One region of the Aeribacillus sp. JST-2 genome, then DNA from elsewhere that is predicted to be linked to it. Evidence: riboswitches for the same ligand, from Rfam matches in the RefSeq annotation. Region 1 holds a riboswitch; each other region holds the start of a gene.

Region 1 (4,884 bases):
GGGTGTCGTTCCGCAGCAGCCGCCGACCATATTAAGCCAGCCTCTTTCCGCAAACCCTCTTATTTTTTTGGCTAAAGATTTCGGTGATTCATGGTAGCGACCTTCTTCATCAGGCAGTCCGGCATTCGGATAACAGCTGACAGCGGTATTGGCGATTTCTGACAATGTGCGGATGTGGTCAGTCATGAATTCCGGCCCTGTCGCACAATTTAAGCCGACTGCAATTGGATTCATATGTTCAGCTGAAATGTAAAAAGCTTCAATATCTTGACCGGCAAGAGTTGTTCCCATCGGTTCTATCGTTCCGGACAGCATGATCGGCACTTCTTTCTTGAGCTTTTGAAAAGCTCGTTGAATTCCTAAATAACCTGCTTTAACATTGAGCATATCTTGGCTTGTTTCAAGGAGAAGTACATCAACGCCCCCCTCTAACAACGCTTCCGCTTGGACTTGATAAGCTTCTGCCAATTGTTGAAATGTGACGCCGCCTGTAACGGAGAGCGTTTTAGTCGTTGGCCCCATTGATCCTGCCACAAAACGAGGCCAATCCGGTGTTGAATATTTTTCTGCCGCACGTTTTGCAAGCTCCGCTGCTTTTTTGTTTATCTCAAAAGCGAGGTGCCCTAAGTTGTATTCGTCGAGGACAATGCTTGTGCCGCCGAACGTATTTGTTTCGATAATGTCGGCGCCAGCTTCAAGGTACGCTTCATGGATGCCGACAATTGTTTCAGGGGAAGTAATGTTTAAATATTCGTTGCATCCTTCATACTCTTCGCCGCCAAAATCTTCGGCCGATAAACCGGCAGCCTGAATCATTGTTCCCATGGCCCCATCAAGGATGAGGATTTTTTTCTCCAGTTGTTCTTTCAAGTTATACATGGGAAATCTTCCTTTCACGTTTCGCCTTTTCTTTTTCGTGGATGTATTCGATCAGTTCAACCGTCATTTCATAGTGTAAAAATGGCGTGATTAAATAAATGCCGTTAAACAGATCGAAAGCTGTGTCAATGAGCGATTTTGCGATTGACAGCCCTTCCTGTTTCGCTTTTTCTTGATCATCCCCGGCCTTTTTCATCGTTTCGCGAATCGAATCAGACAGTTTGATGCCGGGCACCTCGTTATGGATAAATTCGGCGTTGCGGCTGCTTGTGAGCGGCATAATGCCTAGATAAATCGGTACATTTAAATGTTTTGTCGCCTCAAAAATGTCTTCAATCAGTTTTTCGGAGTAGACAGGCTGTGTAATGAAATAATCGGCCCCGCAGCTGATTTTTTTCTCAAGTCTCGAAACGGCGCGTTCAAGATGGCGTACATTCGGATTAAAAGCGGCGGCGACGGTAAAGTTCGTCTTTTCCCCAAGAGACTTTCCGGAATAGGACAGTCCCTCATTAAATTGTTTAATTAAACTGATTAAATCGAACGATGATAAATCAAAAACAGAGGTTGCACCAGGAAAATCGCCGATTTTGGACGGATCGCCGGTAACCGCTAAAATATCATGCAAACCGAGTGTGTGCAAGCCCATCAGATGAGATTGCAGGCCGATCAGGTTTCTGTCTCGGCAAGTCAAATGAACGAGCGGTCTGATTCGATAACGGCTTTTTAAAATTTGGGCGCATGCCAGATTGCTGATTCTTGGCGTGGCAAGGGAATTATCTGCCAGCGTAATCGCGTCAATACCGGCTTTTTTCAAAGCTTTTGCTCCCATTAAAAATTTATCAATGCCGAGCGTTTTGGGCGGATCTAATTCAACAATAACAGATCGTCTTTCTTTTACAATCTCCGGAAGTTTTGTTTCCGCAAGCGGTTTTGCAGGGGAAAGAATAATATCGACATCAGGTTGTTTTACTTTTTTTTCCGCCACCGGAGAAAGGTGCGACACCGCTTCAGCCATTGCCCGAATATGTTTTGGCGCTGTGCCGCAGCAACCGCCAAGCAGCCGGACGCCTTGCTCTCGGAATTGCAGAGCTGCTTCAAAGAAATAGTGTTCATCCGATTCATAAACTAATCTTCCATTTTCATAACTCGGCAAGCTGCCGTTTGGAAAAGCGGATAAAAAAGCTTTTTCCGGAATCGGTACTTCTTCCAACGATTTCAGCATATGATAAGGGCCTAACCGGCAATTGAGCCCGACTATATCAGCTCCAAGTTCTTCAAGCATTTTTAAGCCGTCTGCTAGTCTTGTCCCGTTTTGAAAAACCCCCTCTTCGTGCAATGAAACGTTTGTAATGATCGGCAAATCCGTCTCTTTTCTCGCTATTTGCAAAACGGTTTTCAGTTCTTCCAGATCGTAATAAGTTTCCAAAATAAGGCCGTCTATCTCTTCAGATAAAAGGACATAAAGTTGATCTTGAAAGCTCTTTGTAATATCCGGTAAAGAATAGGCGCTTTTTTGAAAAGAGCGGATGCCGCCGATTGTTCCAATGACATAAGTTTTGTCAGTTGCATTTTTTGCCGCTTCTTTCGCAAGTTCGACACCTTTTTGATTGATCTGCTGCATTTCATCTTCCAAACCGTATCTTGAAAGCTTTAATAGATTGGCGCTGTATGTATTTGTTTGAATGACACGCGCGCCAGCTTCAATATAAGTTGTATGAATTTGTTTAATTTCGTCCGGTTTGGAGAGATTCAGTTCATCAAAACATCGGTCAATACCATAAGAATACAGAAGAGTCCCCATTGCTCCATCAGCAATTAATATATGATGTTTTAAATCTTGCAAAAGCCCCATAAAAAAGTTCCTCCAATCATGAAATCAATCGCAGAAGGAGGTGTTGCTCTAATAAAAAGAAAAAGCCTTCTAAGAAGAAGACTTTTTGAGCAATTTCCCCTTCTTCTTATCTTTCGAGCGCACTTTGCGCATCGCTGGATTTAGCACCTTGGTACCCAATGTTTTCTACTGGGTAATCCGGTTGCTGAAGGTTCATCGGGCCAGTCCCTCCGCTTCTCTTGATAAGAATCATTTACATATTCAATTAGTTATATAGGATTAATCATAATGTAACGGATTCTATCAGAATAATCAATATAATTTTTTTATTTTTTCAAAAAAACTTCTGTTTTACGGGCAGGATCATTTAACGAAAATTGATGAATTGAACGTCAATCGGCAAGTCGGCGCTTTTTACCGCTGCGATCACTTTTTGCAAATCGTCTTTGTTTTTGCCGCTTACCCGGATTTGGTCGTCCTGGATTTGGCTTTTTACTTTTAGTCCGGTCTTTTTGATAAGAGCGTTTATTTTCTTGCCGTTTTCTTTGTCAATTCCGTTGACAAGTTTTGCTCTTTGTCTGACAGTGCCTCCGGCGGCCTTTTCGATTTTTCCGTACTGAATGTTTTTGGTGGCCACACCGCGCTTAATCATTTTCCCGATTAGAACATCTTTTAACTGATTCAGTTTAAACTCGTCATCGGAAATGAGGACAAGTTCATCTTTTTCCAGGGAAATATCGCTTTTCGATCCTTTAAAATCATACCTGTTAGCAATTTCTTTTTGCGCCATTTGAATGGAATTCGTCACTTCCGCAATATCCACTTTAGATACAATGTCAAATGAATTTTCCTTTGCCAACGTTTTACCTCCAAGCTATGTGATTTATATCAATTATAGTGAATCGGAGGCAGCTGAACAACATTTTTTAAGCTTTTCTGGCAGACGGTAAACCAATTTTCAACCAAGCTGACGAGGGCGGCGGCTGCCTCCTGTTCATCGGCGCCTTTTGCACATATCGAAAGTTTTTCGCCTTTTTTCAAGTTAAGGGTGAGCAGCCCTAGGAGGCTTTTGCCATCAACTGTTGTATCGTCCTTTTTCACGGTAATCGTTGATTCAAATCGGTTCGCTTGTTTGACAAAAACATTGGCGTAGCACTTGTTGAACGCTATATCATTTTGGAAAATGGACGTTTTCTCAATCATTTTTTCACCTCATCATGATTGATATGTTGTTAGGAGGCAAATGTTGCCGACAGTTTCCATCATTTTAAAATTGAATGGATTTTTGCTGCGGAAGTTGTTTCAGAACATTTTGGGGAGAGAAAGGCTTGCAAATTTTTTATTGCTTCCAATGAATCGTCGCCTTCAGCAACAATGCGCACTCGACCTTCTAAAAAAGCGGCAAAACCGAGCATGCTTAGAATGCTTTTGGCATTTAACTGAAATTTTTTTGTGCGGAACAGAATGTAGCTGTTATACTTGACGGCTTCGTGGACAAGGGAAATAACATATTCCGGATCCATTTCTTCCGTAAGATATATGGAAATTTCATGTTTCTCCATTTTTGACACCTCTTACATTTACGTTTTTACAGATATCTTACATAGAGGCAAATGAGAATTCCATTTGTTCGTCATTTCTTCTTCCAAACAAAGAATAGGTTTGAAATTTTGACTGTTGCAAAGACTATGAAGTTTATGAAAGGTTATTTGGACAAAATGTTTTAAAGACTTTAAAAAAATCGGTTGTCTATGTAAGCACTTTTTGGGTTTTATGCGGCTCTCTTCCGCCAACCAGCTAAAAATAGACTGTCCGCTAAACGGACAGCCTATCCCCTTCCGTTACTCGGAATCTCCGATCGGACGGACAATTCGAATTTCGGCCGTAACAAGACGGTGTTCTGTCTGTGGAACACCACCCGGATTTTTTCCCCATACAGAAGGCAATACAAAAGATGTGATTTGTTCGTTTGTAGCGCCGTTTAGGGAATCCACCCTGATTTGAAATTCAACTTCAGCTTCGTCTTTTACATCGAAGGAAAAAAAGTCGGAAGACAACGGAGGAATATAAAATGTTGGATTGGCTATACGGCTTTTTCCGCCGTTCAAGGAAAAGACTCTAACTTTGCCGGTTGCGGTATCCTTTGGACTGTTGTTTAATATTTTGACAATAAA
Region 2 (4,884 bases), on a different contig from region 1:
ACAAAAGAAACAACTGGAATTCACTTCAAAATACAATCCGAAAGAACGGACCCATATGACCATTTTACGAAATGTCAGCGACCGAAAACGGATGGAAAAAGAGCTTCGGGAAAGCGAACAAAAGTTTCGCAACGTTTTTAACGGCGCCATGGACGGAATTGTTTTGTTTGATGATTCATGGATGATTGTCGATGCAAATCCGGTGGCAAAACAAATTTTAGGATTATCAAACAAAAAAATAGATCAATATTGTCTGTTGGAACTGTTTTCCATAAAAAATATGAATGATTGGAATCAGAATGGATTAACAAAAGAATTTGTGTTAACATTGAAAAACGGGCAAGAAAGAATCATTGAATGTTCCTTTAAACGGAGCATAATTGAAAACATGAATTTGGCGATTTTTCGTGATATTACTGAAAGGAAAGAAATGGAAGAATGTCTAAGAAAATCCGATACATTAAATGTTGTCGGTGAGCTGGCAGCCGGAATCGCCCACGAAATTCGGAATCCAATGACAGCATTAAAAGGATTCATTCAGCTTTTGCAAGGAAGCATAAAAGAGGATCATTCATTATATTTCAATGTAATTACTTCCGAGTTAAAAAGAATCGAATCGATCATCACTGAATTTCTTATTTTGGCCAAACCACAGGCGGTGCGATTCGAGCAGAAAAATATCATTAAAATCATGAAAGATACGATTGACCTGCTGAATGCCCAAGCGATATTGGTGAATGTGCAAATCTATTTAGAGTATGAAAACGTCCCTGACATTTATTGTGAGCCAAATCAATTGAAGCAAGTGTTCATCAATATTTTGAAAAATGCCATTGAGGTTATGCCAAATGGCGGAAATATATTTGTGTCCATACATCGAAAAAACGACAAATGGGTGCAAATTGCCATACAAGATGAAGGACCGGGAATTTCCAAAGATAAATTAAAACGGCTCGGAGAACCCTTTTATACAACGAAGGACAGGGGAACTGGCCTGGGACTTATGGTCAGCTATAAAATTATTGAAGAACATAAAGGAAAAGTGAAAGTAAAAAGCAAAGTCGGACATGGAACCACTTTTTATATTTCACTCCCAATCGAAAAATAGACATTTGAGGTGTGTTATGGTTTATTTCAGTGCTATTTCGACTCCGCTTGGAGAAATAGGAATAGTTGAAAGAGACGGGATCATAATCTCTGTCCTAATGGATGAGAATGAATGGGAGAAGCTTCTCGGCTCTCCTCATGTTTTAAACAAAGCCACACCGCTTTTAAAAGAGGCGGCAAAGCAGCTGGAAGAATATTTTGAAGGAAAACGAACCGAATTCACCTTTCCTTTTCAGCAAAGCGGTACTCCATTTCAGGAGAAAGTTTGGAAAGAACTGATGAATATTCCGTTCGGCCAAGTCCGCAGTTACCAAGAGGTAGCAGCAGCTATCGGAAATCCGAGAGCAGTCAGGGCGGTAGGCCAAGCAAACAAGGCGAACTCGCTTCCGATTATTGTTCCGTGCCATCGGGTGATCGGCCAAAATGGAAAACTTGTCGGCTATGCAGGAAATCAAGTAGATAAAAAAGCTTTTTTGCTGGATTTGGAGAAGCGCGTTTGTTCATTATAATGGATAGAATTTAAAACTCTTCGGAAAAAGCCGCAGAGTTTAGCGAAACAATATGCTGATTTTGCCCCGAAATGGCTTTGAAAGGGTTCTTTTTTCTGTAATGATCCCTTTGATATACTCATGGGGAGTCATCAATTATTCACATGTATAAAAATCAGGTCGGCGGTCAGCAAAAACCGGAATCATTTCCCGCACTTGAACCACTTTGTTCAAATCAATTTTTGCCGTGACAATCTCTTCCTGTTCGCCTCCTTCGGCCATTACTTCTCCCCACGGGTCGATGATGATGGAATGGCCTGCAAAATCATTTTTTCCGTCAGATCCGACACGATTGCAAGCGACAACAAAACATTGGTTTTCGATCGCGCGTGCTAAAAGGAGCGTCCGCCAATGATCCAAGCGCTGCTTCGGCCATTCGGCGGCAACAAATAAAATTTTTGCCCCTTTTAAGACGGAAATCCGGATCCATTCAGGAAAACGGATATCATAACAGATCACCCCGCAAGCCGGGATGCCTGGCAACTCAAAATAGCTATCATCTTGCCCGGATTGTAAATATTTGTCTTCATCCATTAATCGAAACAAATGAAGCTTGCTGTATTCATGGATGATCCTTCCGTTCCGATTCACAACATACATCGTATTATAAATGCCTTGGTTCGTTCTTTTAGCGACGGAACCGCCCACAATATGGATATTGTAAGCTTTCGCCCATTTGCTTAAAAAAGATTTTGTGATGCTTCCTTCTGCATCACTGATGTAAGAGAAACGTTCAAGATCATATCCGGTCGTCCAAAGTTCCGGCATGACGACAATGTCCGGCGCCTTATTCATTGCTTCCATAAGCTTGTTTTTCATATGTTCAATATTTAGCTCCGGGTTGCAGGGAAAAATATTCGTTTGCAAACAAGAGATTGTGATTTCCATCTCATCACCGCCTGACGTTGATTCTTTACAAGTAGATAATTCCAATATACGGTATTTTGTGAGAAATTCAAGAGGTGTATTGGGTGAGCACGAAAACGCTTTGCTTCGGGTTCCCAAAGGCTTTCCTTCGATATGTTTTTCTTATTTTCCATACGGCTTTTGGCCGGATCAGCAGTTTCCGAAAAAGGGGAACAGTTTCTTCGCAAGCTTTTGAAAGGGAAAACCGTTGATTTTCATGATTCGCTTATTTATCTTTTACATATTACATATTTTTTAAAGTTCGCAAAAAAGGATTGACAAATAGCTGAAAGACTGGCATAATCCGAATTAATTTAACACGAAAAAATTTATATGCCATACATTCTTATCAAGAGCAGGCGGAGGGACGAGCCCAATGAAGCCCGGCAACCGGCTTATTTTAAGCACGGTGCTAATTCTTGCAGCATGTTGCTGAGAGATAAGGATGTTTCGTAAATGAAACTTCCAACCTCTTCTCGCAAGGCTGCGAAAAGAGGTTTTTTATTTGTGTAAGTTCTATCGTAGAGGTGAAAGGATGAAAAAACCGCTTATCATATGTGATTTTGTTGGAACAATCACAAAAGAAGACACCGTTGTTGCCATCATGAAAAAATTTGCGCCTCCCGAATGGAAGAGGCTTAAGGAGAAAATGTTGTCGGAAAAAATATCCGTTAAAGAAGGATTGGAACAAATGTTTTCGCTGTTGCTCTCCTACAAAGTATACGATGTGATTGAATATGTGTTATCAACAGCCGAAATTCGTGAAGGGTTTCAAGCACTTGTCGAATATACGAAAAGAAACAAATTGCCATTATATGTTGTCAGCAGCGGAATGGATTTTTTTGTGAAACCGTTGTTAAAACCGCTTATTCCGGAAGATCATATTTTTTGCAATAACGCCGATTTTTCAGGGGATTTTATCAACATTGAATGGCTTCATGAATGTGATGAACATTGTGATCAACATTGCGGATTATGCAAGGCATCGATTATTCGCAAGATTGCTTCCAATGATCACTACGTAATCGTTATTGGGGATTCGATTACGGATTTGGAAGCGGCAAAGCTGGCCGATATTGTGATTGCAAGAGATTTTCTTTTTGAAAAATGCCGTCAATTAGGTTTAAATCATAGAAGCTTTGATACGTTTTATGATGTCATTCATCATTTAAAGCAAATGGAGGAAGTGTCAGTTTGATTAAAGTGAAAGAAGAGTGAGGGGAGAAGCGGCAATTGCCCGATTAAAGTGAAAAACCATCCACTTGTATATTTGGGGCTGCAAGGGGATGGGAGTGATTCAAGAAGGGAAAGTATCGCCTTTCTCCAACCATTTCGGCGAAAGGCGGATATTTTTTAACAAAATAGAAAAAAGTTGTTTATCCGGTTTTTCCGAATGAAAGCTTTTGAAACAATTTTTTCGGGGAAGTTTGTTTCGTTTTATTCTGATTTGAATTGCAAAAGCCTTGATTTCAAGTCGTTTTCAAGCTGTAGAAGCTCCTGTTCGGCTTGCTGCCGTTTCATCCGTCCTTCCTGTTGAATACGGATCGTTTCTTCAATCGTTGAAATGAGATCTTCCTGTGTTTTTTTCAATGTTTCAACATCAACGATTCCGCGTTCGTTTTCTCTTGCGGTTTCGATTGTGTTCGTTTTTAACATTTCAGCATTTTTTAACAGCAGCTCGTTAGTCGTTTTTGTTACTTGTTTTTGTGCCTCAAGCGCCCCTTTTTGCCGGTAAAGGGTAAGTGCAATGGCAATTTGGTTTTTCCATAAAGGGATAGCGGTTAAAATGGATGATTGGATTTTTTCCGCCAATGTTTGATTCATATTTTGAATCATTCGGATTTGCGGGGCGCTTTGGACTGTGATTTGCCTAGATAATTTCAAATCATGAATCCGCTTCTCCAGCCTGTCTGCGAATTGTATCATGTCATTCACTTCTTGAACCGCCATTTGATCTTCTGCCAGCTCCGCTTTTTTCTTAAGCTCCGGAATGATTTTAGTGTGGAGCTCTTCCAGCTTTAATTCCCCGGCAGCAATATAAATATTCAGCGCTTGAAAGTATTCTTTATTGTATTCATACAGACGATCGAGCATCTTGATGTCAGAAAGAAGAACTGATTTTGATTGCTCTAATTTCACTGTGATTCGTTCAATTTGTGAGCCGATTTTTTGATATTTTGACAATAGTTCCTGAATGGAATTTGAAATTTTGCCGAAAAGGCGGGCAAAAACGTTTCGTTTTTCCGGAACGAGCTCTTCCGGTTTTACTTGTTCCAGTTTGTTCATCAACTCTGTTAAAATGTCGCCAACAGGGCCAATATCT
Region 3 (4,884 bases), on a different contig from region 1:
GACCGCCGCTGGACGAGGCAAAAACGGCGCACCAAAGCAGGACGAAAATGTCGCTTTTGGCGATGTAACTCCCCGTTCTGTGCCGGCAAGCTTGCTTGTATAGCCGCTTAGGAAATGGTATATTGCCTGCTCTTTTGTCAATTTGCTAATCGGAGGAAGCACACCGAACGCATCGGCTGTTAAAAAGATGATTGTGTTCGCATGTCCGGCCATGCTCGGGTTTGCAAAATTGCCGATGGCCTCAATTGGATAGGCGGCACGGGTATTTTCTGTTATTTGCGAATCATGATAATCAGGCAAGCGCGTGTTGCCGTCGACAACGACATTTTCTAATACAGAGCCAAACCCAATAGCGTTGAAAATTTGCGGTTCTTTCTCAATGGATAAACCGATGCACTTCGCATAGCAACCGCCTTCTATGTTAAAAATACCTGAAGAAGACCAGCCATGTTCATCATCGCCGATTAGCGGCCGGTCGGGATCGGCTGAAAGCGTCGTTTTTCCTGTCCCTGATAATCCGAAAAACAGGGCGACATCCCCTTTTTCACCAACATTTGCCGAACAATGCATCGGCAAAATGTTTTGTTTAGGGAGAAGAAAATTCATAACGGAAAATATCGCTTTTTTCATTTCTCCAGCATACTCTGTGCCGCCAATCAAAACGACGCGCTTTTCAAAAGAAATGATAATAAATGCTTCGGAATTGGTTCCGTCCACTTCAGGATCAGCCTTAAACGAAGGAGCTGACAAAATGGTAAAAGGGTTTTTGAAATCCGTTTTATCGTTTGAACGGACAAAGAGATGTCGGGCAAATAAATTATGCCATGCCAATTCATTCACTACTTGAATCGGCATGCGGTAATTCGGATCTGCACCAGCATATCCCTTAAAAACAAAAATCTCTTCTTTTTCCTTTAAAAAGCGGATTAATTTTATATAAAGGCGTTCGAAAGCTTCTTTAGAAATCGGCTTGTTCACAGTCCCCCAATCAATTTCATCTTGTACCGATACTTCATCAACAATAAATTTGTCATTTGGCGAACGGCCAGTATATTTTCCCGTTTTCACTGCTACGGCCCCTGTATTTGTTAAAATTCCTTCCCCCCTTTTTAAAGTTTTTTCCACCAGTTGAGGAACTGATAAATTTTGATAAGCATTTGCACCGTTAATTAATGTTGTTAATTCATTTGATAAACTTATCATTTTCACAGAAAACCACCTTTTGCAGCATGATATAGTTGTGATTTTTGAAATAAGTATAACACATATAATTAAATATTACATCATATTTTTAACAAAAAAAGAATCTCCAGGTGGCTGCACAGAAACTTGCAGAAACAGGTCGGTTTTTGTTGACAATGCTGTTTTGGCTCATGTAAGATATATCCTTGAACGGATACTCTTATCCCGAGTTGGCGGAGGGACAGGCCCTATGAAGCCCAGCAACCGGCTCATTTTGTTGACAGCCGAATATGGTATGTTGAACATCGCTCAAGCCACCTAGAATATTTCCTGAAAAAAAGTTCCATATTCGAATACAGGACGAGCAAAGGTGCTAACCTGATGCAAGGTTTTTTCCTTGAACGATAAGAGTGAAAGGCATGAATCGAGCAACAACCTTTCCTCTGATGACGGGAAAGGTTTTTTCTTATTATAAAAAACCTTCCGTTTCGCCAAGTTTTTCTTATCGTAAATGGCATCGATTCTTGAGGGAATGAGTTCCGTGACAATAATGGGAGTCCGAGTGCTCCACAGAACATAAAGTAGTTGAAGGAGGAAGTGCCATGGCAAGAAAGCGCCGTCTGTTTACATCTGAATCAGTTACGGAAGGGCATCCGGATAAAATTTGCGATCAAATTTCGGATGCAATTTTAGACGCTATCATTGAAAAAGATCCGAATGCGCGTGTTGCCTGTGAAACATCTGTGACAACAGGCCTTGTATTAGTCAGTGGAGAAATTACGACCAACACTTATGTCGATATACCAAAAATTGTGCGGGAAACAGTAAGAGACATCGGCTACACGAGAGCAAAATACGGGTTTGATGCTGAAACTTGTGCTGTTTTAACATCAATTGATGAGCAATCACCGGATATTGCTATGGGAGTTGATAAAGCTCTTGAAGCGCGCGAAGGACAAATGACGGATGAAGAAATTGAAGCGATCGGAGCCGGAGACCAAGGACTAATGTTCGGTTTTGCTTGTAATGAAACGAAAGAATTAATGCCTCTACCGATTTCGTTGGCGCATAAGCTTTCCCGCCGGCTTGCAGAAGTACGCAAGACCGAAGTGATTCCATATTTGCGTCCGGACGGAAAAACACAAGTGACGGTAGAATATGACGAAAATAACCAACCAGTCAGAATCGATACGATCGTCATATCAACTCAACATCATCCTGAAGCAACGATTGAACAAATAAAGCGGGATATTCGAGAAAAGGTCATTGATCCGGTTGTTCCCAATGAGTTGATTGATGAAGAAACAAAATTTTTCATCAATCCTACCGGGCGTTTCGTCATTGGCGGACCGCAAGGAGATGCCGGTTTAACAGGCCGAAAAATTATTGTCGATACTTATGGAGGCTATGCTCGCCACGGCGGTGGAGCTTTTTCCGGAAAAGACCCGACGAAGGTGGACCGTTCCGCTGCGTATGCTGCACGGTATGTCGCCAAAAATATCGTGGCTGCGGGGCTTGCTGACAAATGTGAAGTTCAGCTTGCCTATGCAATCGGTGTAGCAAAACCTGTTTCTATCTCAATTGATACATTTGGAACAGGAAGCGTTAGTGAAGATGTTTTAGTGGAACTTGTTCAGAAAAACTTTGATTTGCGTCCTGCAGGCATTATAAAAATGCTTGATTTGCGCCGCCCGATTTATAAAAAGACAGCCGTTTATGGACATTTTGGCCGCACTGATTTGGATCTGCCTTGGGAAAGAACGGATAAAGCAGAAGCTCTTCGCGAGCAGTCTTATCAGTATAAATAAATTTATAAAAAGGGCGCCCATTCAATTGGCGCCCTTTTTAAACTGTATAAAATTAGTTTATCAATTGATTTTAGGGATAAACAAAACGGACGCAGACACGGCTGCGTCCGTTTTGTTTTTTTGACCGGAAGGAACGCATCTTTCGCTTGTAAATGGTTTTATAGAACAAATGAATAAAAGCAGATAATCCCAGTTGATGTTCCTAGGAGCATTCCCGCCAGCACATCGGAAGGATAGTGAAGCCCTAAATAAATTCTTGAAAGCGCCACACTAAGCGAAAGAGGAAGCAAAATCCATGATAAAATGGGTGCAGATAATAAGAACGGAATTGTGACTGAGAAAATGGCTGTCGAATGACCCGAAGGAAACGAATAGTCCTTTAATGGGTTTTTCATGACCTTAGCGCCCAGCAATGTTAAATAAGGACGCCGGCGCGGAAATATTTTTTTAATAATGAAGACAGGAATATGACTGAAAAAAAGAGAAAAAGCACTGGCAAAAGCGACTGATTTAACCGGTTCGTTTAAAAATAATATCAGGAGCAAGCATGACGCAATGGTCCACGTTGCACCACCCAGATGTGTAATCAGGCGAAAATAAACATTAAGCCCTTTTCTTTCAAAATGGGAATTAATCATTTTAAACAGTTTGCATTCAACATCGTATAAATGATCAATGAATCTGTTCATCATAAGGCTCCTTTAAAAAAAGACAGCAATGAATGGTTGTAACTTCATTTTCTCTTTTATTCCACACAACATCAATTGTTTTTTAAATATTTTTACAAATTTTTAAAAAACGAGAAATGTACGGTAAAGAATGACAATTGTTCAAGAAACCTTTAAAATATTTACATAGAAAAAAATATTTACCGAACGTTGATGGAAGCAGCCTTTTTATAGTATTGGCCTTTTTCAACATATTGTCGGCGAATCCGTTCCATCTCTTGTAAATCTTGCTCTGTTAAATCCCTGACCACCTTCGCTGGTCTGCCAAAGGCTAACGTGTGGGGAGGAATGGATTTGCCGGGCGGCACTAAACTGCCGGCGCCAATAAACGCTCCTTCGCCGATTTCGGCTCCATCAAGAATGATGGATCCCATGCCAATCAATGCTTTTTTTCGAATGATGGCGCTGTGGAGAATTACTTGATGGCCGACGGTTACGTCATCTTCAATAATTAATGGTTTGCCTGGGCTTTGGTGAAGGCAGCACAGGTCTTGAATATTTACGCGATTCCCGATGATGGTTGGGGCGACATCGCCGCGAATAACGGTTTGAAACCAGATGCTTGACTGTTCGCCGATTTGAACATCACCGGTAATGGTGACAAAATCTGCAATATAAGCTGATTCACTGATTACAGGTTTTTTTTCTTTATAAGCATAGATAACCATTTCATCACCCTCTGAATGTTTTTCCATTATTATAACAAATTCTTCCGACCAACATAGAAAGGAGTCAAACAATGTGGAAGTGGAATGCTTGGGATCCCCGTGCAGTCATGGTTATGATTCATGGTGCCGGCGAGCATCACGGCCGATATAAATGGTTAATTGAAAAGTGGCGATCAAACGGATATCATGTCGTAATGGGGGATCTCCCAGGGCAAGGAATGTCCTCCCGCAAAAGAGGTCATATTCAGTCTTTTGACGAATATATTCAGGAAGTCGATCATTGGTTAAGAGAGGCGCAAACATTTGAATTGCCGGTTTTTCTTTTAGGGCATAGCATGGGTGGCCTGGTGGCAATCCGAACGCTGCAAACCATCCATTTCCCTTTAAAAGGGGTGATTTTATCGTCCCCATGTTTAGGTCTGATACATAAGCCGAATAAAGTGGTTGATTGGGTCTCGAAAGGATTGAATGTTTTTGCTCCAAGCATGCGGTTCGATT
Region 4 (4,884 bases), on a different contig from region 1:
GCAAAATATGCGATTGAACGGAAGCAGTTTGGGCAGCCGATTGCCAGTTTCCCGCTCATACAAGAAAAATTGGCAAATATGGCACAAAAGCTGTATGCTATGGAAAGCTCCGTCTACCGAACGGTCGGGTTATTTGATGATCGGATGCGCTATTTGACATCTGAAGAAAAAAAAGATGGGAATGCGATGGCGGCCTCCATTGCCGAGTATGCTATTGAATGTTCATTGAATAAGGTTTTCGGATCGGAAACGCTCGACTATATTGCGGATGAGGGAGTGCAAATCCACGGCGGATATGGTTATATGGCTGAGTACGAGGTGGAAAGGGCCTATCGAGATTCCAGAATTAATCGTATTTTTGAAGGGACGAATGAAATTAATCGTTTATTAGTTCCGGGAATGTATTTGAAAAAAGCAATGAAAGGGGAACTGCCTTTATTTCAAAAGGCGCAAACTCTGAAAGAGGAACTGATGATGATGCCGGAAGAAGCAGGCGCTGATCCTTTAGAGCAAGAAAAATATCTTCTTCGCCAAGCGAAAAAAATAACGCTTTTAATGGCTGGAATCGCCGCTCAAAAATTTGGCGAATCTTTGCAGCGTGAGCAGGAGATTCTTGCAAATATTGCCGATGCAGTGAGCAATGTTTATGCAATGGAATCGGCTGTTTTGCGGACTGAAAAAGCTATTTCGAAAACAGGAGTCGAAAAAAACAAGCAAAAACTTCTTTACACTCAAGTATTTGCCCAACAAGCGTTTCAACAATTGGAAACGGCTGCAAAGGAAACGATTGCCGCTGTGGAAGAAGGCGACAGCCTGCGGATAATGTTATCGGCGTTAAAGAAACTTTCAAGATACGTGCCGATCAATGCTATACAAAAAAAACGGCAAATTGCGGCAAAATTAATTGAAGAAGGAAAATATATTGTATAAAATGAAATTCAATGGGGCCAGACTCATGAAAGAGTCTGGTCTTAAAAATAATGGTCAAGTTATTAGTCTTGTCCTGTTGGATATGATAAAATATGATTGGTGTTGTATGGAGGAGGTGAATCAGCTTGGCTTTGAAGATGTATTGGTATCCGAAATGCGGAACCTGCCGCAAAGCAAAAAAGTGGCTGGAAGAGCACAACATTGATTTTCAAGAGATACATATTGCAAAAAATCCTCCTTCAAAAGATGAATTAAAGAAATTGCATGAAAAAAGCGGTTTAGAGTTGAAAAAATTTTTTAACACAAGCGGACAAAAATATCGGCAATTAGGTTTAAAAGAGAAAGTAAAAGCCATGTCAGAAGAGGACATTTATGAGTTGCTTTCGTCTGACGGCATGCTGATAAAACGTCCGATCGTGACAGATGGAGAAAAGGTTACAGTTGGATTTAAAGAAGAGGAATTTGAAAAAACGTGGAGAAATTCATGAAAAAAAGATTTTCTATTTATCATAGAAATCTTTAAATTAATATTTTGGCATGGAGGGAAAAACATTGAACACACCAAAAGAATTGCGTTATTCTGAAGAACATGAATGGGTGAAGGTAGAAGGGGATAAAGTGAAAATCGGCATTACTGACTTCGCTCAATCTGAATTAGGTGATATTGTTTTCGTTGAACTTCCAGAAGTTGGTGATGAGATAACTGCTGACGAGCCGTTTGGAAGCGTCGAGTCCGTTAAAACTGTATCTGAACTTTATGCACCAATCAGCGGAAAAGTAGTGGAAGTGAACGAAGAACTGGATGATAATCCTGAATATGTAAATGAGTCGCCTTATGAAAAAGCTTGGATGATTATTGTGGAGCCTAATGATATAAGCGATGTCGAAAAACTGATGACTGCTGAAGAATATGAAGAAATGGTAAAAGAAGACTGAGGCTCAATCCCCTTCTCTAAGCGAGAGGGGGATTTTGCTTTTTTAAAATTAGGAATAAAAAGGAAAAGAGAAGATATTTGCTATCAACAAAAAATGCTTTGCGAAATGACCCCAAAATCAAAAAGGTGATGCCAATGGCAAGTACAGAGGCCGAAAAGGTGATCATTGTAGAAGGAAAATCAGATAAGCTGAAAATTGAAAAGATCGTAAATGAGCCTGTGGAAGTCATTTGCACGAATGGAACGTTAAGTATTTCCAAGCTTGACGAATTGGTGGAAAGCTTGTTTTACAAGGAAGTTTATATTTTAGTTGATGCGGACAAAGCAGGGGAAAGACTAAGAAAACAATTTAAACGGGAGCTCCCGGAGGCCAGCCATTTATACATCGACAAAATGTACAGAGAAGTGGCATCGGCGCCTGAGAAGCACATAGCCTCAATTCTATTGAGTGCCAACATTGATGTCCATGTAAAATATTTATCGTAAGGGTGTGTGAAATGTTGAAATGAATGAATTGACATCGGAACAATTGGGAAAGATTCATCAACAAAAAAGGACAGTTTTATATTTATACACGCCGTTTTGCGGCACGTGCCAATTAGCATCCAAAATGTTGTCGGTTATTGAAACGATAATGCCCTCTATTTCCATTTTAATGAAAAATTTAAATTATATCCCTGAATACGCTAAAGAATGGGAAATTGAAAGTGTCCCCTGTCTATTGATTTTTGAAAACGGGAAAATCATTAAAAAAATATATGCTTTTCATTCCGTTGACTATCTTTATCAGCTATTGAAAAAATACGTTCCTTCTTAAGAACATTATTTCTTGGGAAATGTCACATATGTTGTGAAATTGTCGACAACTGCCAGCAGGAAGACGGGAAAAGAGAAAGAAGTAGTTGTTTATAAACCGTAACTTGCTGGAGGGGTCCAACATTGTTTGAGTCTCTATTAAAAAGAGTGAATGAGCATCATTTGATCAAGCCGCTTTTTCCTTCCATACCTCTCATTATTGCATGCGAATCTAAACATTCCAAGTGTTATTTTCAACTGGATATAGAGGGGCTGAAGTGTATGGAAACTGCGCCTGAAACAGTTCATCTGAAAATGACAGGAAACGATGGACAAATGAAGGATCTATTAACGGGACAATTAAAGCTTCAGCAACTGATGGAATTGAAGGCGATTAAAGTAGAAGGGACGTTTCGGGATATTTTAAGATTGGAAGCGATTTTATCATTAGCAGCTGATCATTCATAAATATTCTAAATTGTTTTTCTTTAATTAATTGGACTTTTCCATTGACATGAAGGTAGGCAGGTGGTAAAATCCTAGCCAAGTAGTTTGTTAACGTAAAAAGTTAAATATTAGATAATTTCTATCAAGAGCGGCGGAGGGACGTGCCCTATGAAGCCCGGCAACCGTCAGGATATTGCTGAAATGGTGCCAAATCACGCAAAGCATCATTGCTTTGAAAGATGGAAAGGTTTGAAGGATTTGCAATATTTTCCGCCTTTCTGCTCTTGCAGGAAGGCTTTTTAATCGTTTAACGGGGACACCTCCTATGTTGTAAGAAAGAAGGTGAGAAGATGATTTCACTTAAGGCTGTTACGAAAATTTACCAATCCAATCGAAATCAAGTCAAAGCTGTGGATCAGGTGGACCTTGAGATTCAAAGCGGAGAAATTTTTGGAATAATCGGTTACAGCGGAGCGGGAAAGAGCACGCTAATCCGTTTGCTGAACGGCCTTGAAAAGCCGACAGGGGGATCTGTTAATGTGGCGGGAAAAAGAATTGACTGTATCAAAGGAAAAGAACTTAGAACCGCACGCAAGGAAATCAGCATGATTTTTCAGCATTTCAACCTGCTTTGGTCAAGAACCGTCCGCGAAAATATCGCCTTTCCTCTTGAAATTGCCGGCGTTGCCAAAAGCGAGCGGCTAAAGCGGGTGGATGAACTAATAAAACTAGTTGGTCTCGAAGGGAAAGAAGATGCGTATCCATCGCAATTAAGCGGTGGCCAAAAACAGCGGGTCGGCATTGCGAGGGCTCTGGCCAATAACCCAAAAGTGCTTTTATGTGATGAGGCGACATCAGCATTAGATCCGCAGACGACTGATTCGATTCTCGATTTGCTTGTAGACATCAACAAGCGGATGGGGTTGACAATCGTGCTGATCACACATGAAATGCATGTCATCCGCAAAATTTGCCACCGGGTTGCCGTGATGGAAAACGGAAAAATTGTTGAGCAGGGGGATGTTTTAACCGTTTTCCGGAATCCGCAGGCCGACATTACCAAACGATTTGTAAAACAAGTGACAGAACCCGAGGAAACAAAAGAAACGGTGGAACACCTTCTTGATAAGTATAAAAAAGGAAAGGTTGTTAAACTGACGTTTATTGGCGACCGTGCGGAACAACCTGTCATTTCCAAGCTGATCAGACAGTTTGACGTTGATGTAAATATTTTGCAAGGAAAAATATCGCAAACGCAAAACGGATCTTACGGTTCGCTGCTTATTCATATCGACGGCAAAGAAGAAAAAATTAAAGAAGCCATTGAATATATTCGCAATCAGCAAATAGAATTGGAGGTGATTGCGAATGGCTGAGACTTTTTTGCCTAATGTGAAATGGGACAAAGTTTTGGATGCAGCGTACGAAACGGTTTATATGACGGGAGTTTCTGTAGCAGCTACATTTTTCCTCGGCATCATTTTAGGTTTGCTGCTCTTTTTAACGTCAAAAGGGAATCTGTGGCAAAATAATGTCATCCATTCGATTGTAGCTGCCGTTGTAAATATTTTCCGTTCTATTCCGTTTATTATTTTGATCATCCTGCTATTGCCTTTTACAAAAGCGGTGGTTGGAACGATATTGGGGGCAAATGCCGCTTTGCCGGCTCTTATTATCGGAGCCGCGCCATTTTATGCAAGAATGGTAGAAATCGCTTTGCGGGAAGTGGACAAAGGCGTGATAGAAGCGGCAAAATCAATGGGAGCGACAACAAGCA

What was found. Region 1 has a riboswitch for S-adenosylmethionine ahead of AC0KTX_RS04730 (bifunctional homocysteine S-methyltransferase/methylenetetrahydrofolate reductase). Riboswitches for the same ligand answer to the same signal wherever they lie in the genome.
Region 2: another riboswitch for S-adenosylmethionine. It lies ahead of AC0KTX_RS02120 (2-hydroxy-3-keto-5-methylthiopentenyl-1-phosphate phosphatase); the one in region 1 lies ahead of AC0KTX_RS04730 (bifunctional homocysteine S-methyltransferase/methylenetetrahydrofolate reductase).
Region 3: another riboswitch for S-adenosylmethionine. It lies ahead of metK (methionine adenosyltransferase); the one in region 1 lies ahead of AC0KTX_RS04730 (bifunctional homocysteine S-methyltransferase/methylenetetrahydrofolate reductase).
Region 4: another riboswitch for S-adenosylmethionine. It lies ahead of AC0KTX_RS09460 (methionine ABC transporter ATP-binding protein); the one in region 1 lies ahead of AC0KTX_RS04730 (bifunctional homocysteine S-methyltransferase/methylenetetrahydrofolate reductase).

What each region holds. Positions count from the first base shown of each region.
Region 1 covers NZ_JBVVUU010000005.1:129,899-134,782, reverse strand. The annotation lists gene metH (methionine synthase) at 1-879, opposite strand, end outside; gene AC0KTX_RS04730 (bifunctional homocysteine S-methyltransferase/methylenetetrahydrofolate reductase) at 872-2,731, opposite strand; SAM riboswitch class I at 2,835-2,959, opposite strand; gene AC0KTX_RS04725 (YajQ family cyclic di-GMP-binding protein) at 3,078-3,569, opposite strand; gene AC0KTX_RS04720 (HPr family phosphocarrier protein) at 3,599-3,913, opposite strand; gene AC0KTX_RS04715 (HPr family phosphocarrier protein) at 3,973-4,272, opposite strand; gene AC0KTX_RS04710 (hypothetical protein) at 4,552-4,884, opposite strand, start outside.
Region 2 covers NZ_JBVVUU010000002.1:172,676-177,559, forward strand. The annotation lists gene AC0KTX_RS02105 (PAS domain S-box protein) at 1-1,108, shown strand, start outside; gene AC0KTX_RS02110 (methylated-DNA--[protein]-cysteine S-methyltransferase) at 1,125-1,616, shown strand; gene AC0KTX_RS02115 (carbon-nitrogen family hydrolase) at 1,752-2,543, opposite strand; SAM riboswitch class I at 2,905-3,007, shown strand; gene AC0KTX_RS02120 (2-hydroxy-3-keto-5-methylthiopentenyl-1-phosphate phosphatase) at 3,097-3,759, shown strand; gene AC0KTX_RS02125 (toxic anion resistance protein) at 3,999-4,884, opposite strand, start outside.
Region 3 covers NZ_JBVVUU010000028.1:6,531-11,414, forward strand. The annotation lists gene pckA (phosphoenolpyruvate carboxykinase (ATP)) at 1-1,203, opposite strand, end outside; SAM riboswitch class I at 1,400-1,593, shown strand; gene metK (methionine adenosyltransferase) at 1,785-2,990, shown strand; gene AC0KTX_RS12665 (phosphatase PAP2 family protein) at 3,149-3,679, opposite strand; gene AC0KTX_RS12670 (gamma carbonic anhydrase) at 3,859-4,386, opposite strand; gene AC0KTX_RS12675 (lysophospholipase) at 4,458-4,884, shown strand, end outside.
Region 4 covers NZ_JBVVUU010000014.1:64,622-69,505, forward strand. The annotation lists gene AC0KTX_RS09430 (acyl-CoA dehydrogenase family protein) at 1-930, shown strand, start outside; gene AC0KTX_RS09435 (arsenate reductase family protein) at 1,056-1,418, shown strand; gene gcvH (glycine cleavage system protein GcvH) at 1,483-1,866, shown strand; gene AC0KTX_RS09445 (toprim domain-containing protein) at 2,001-2,351, shown strand; gene AC0KTX_RS09450 (thioredoxin family protein) at 2,371-2,682, shown strand; gene AC0KTX_RS09455 (SCP2 sterol-binding domain-containing protein) at 2,829-3,128, shown strand; SAM riboswitch class I at 3,244-3,353, shown strand; gene AC0KTX_RS09460 (methionine ABC transporter ATP-binding protein) at 3,458-4,483, shown strand; gene AC0KTX_RS09465 (methionine ABC transporter permease) at 4,476-4,884, shown strand, end outside.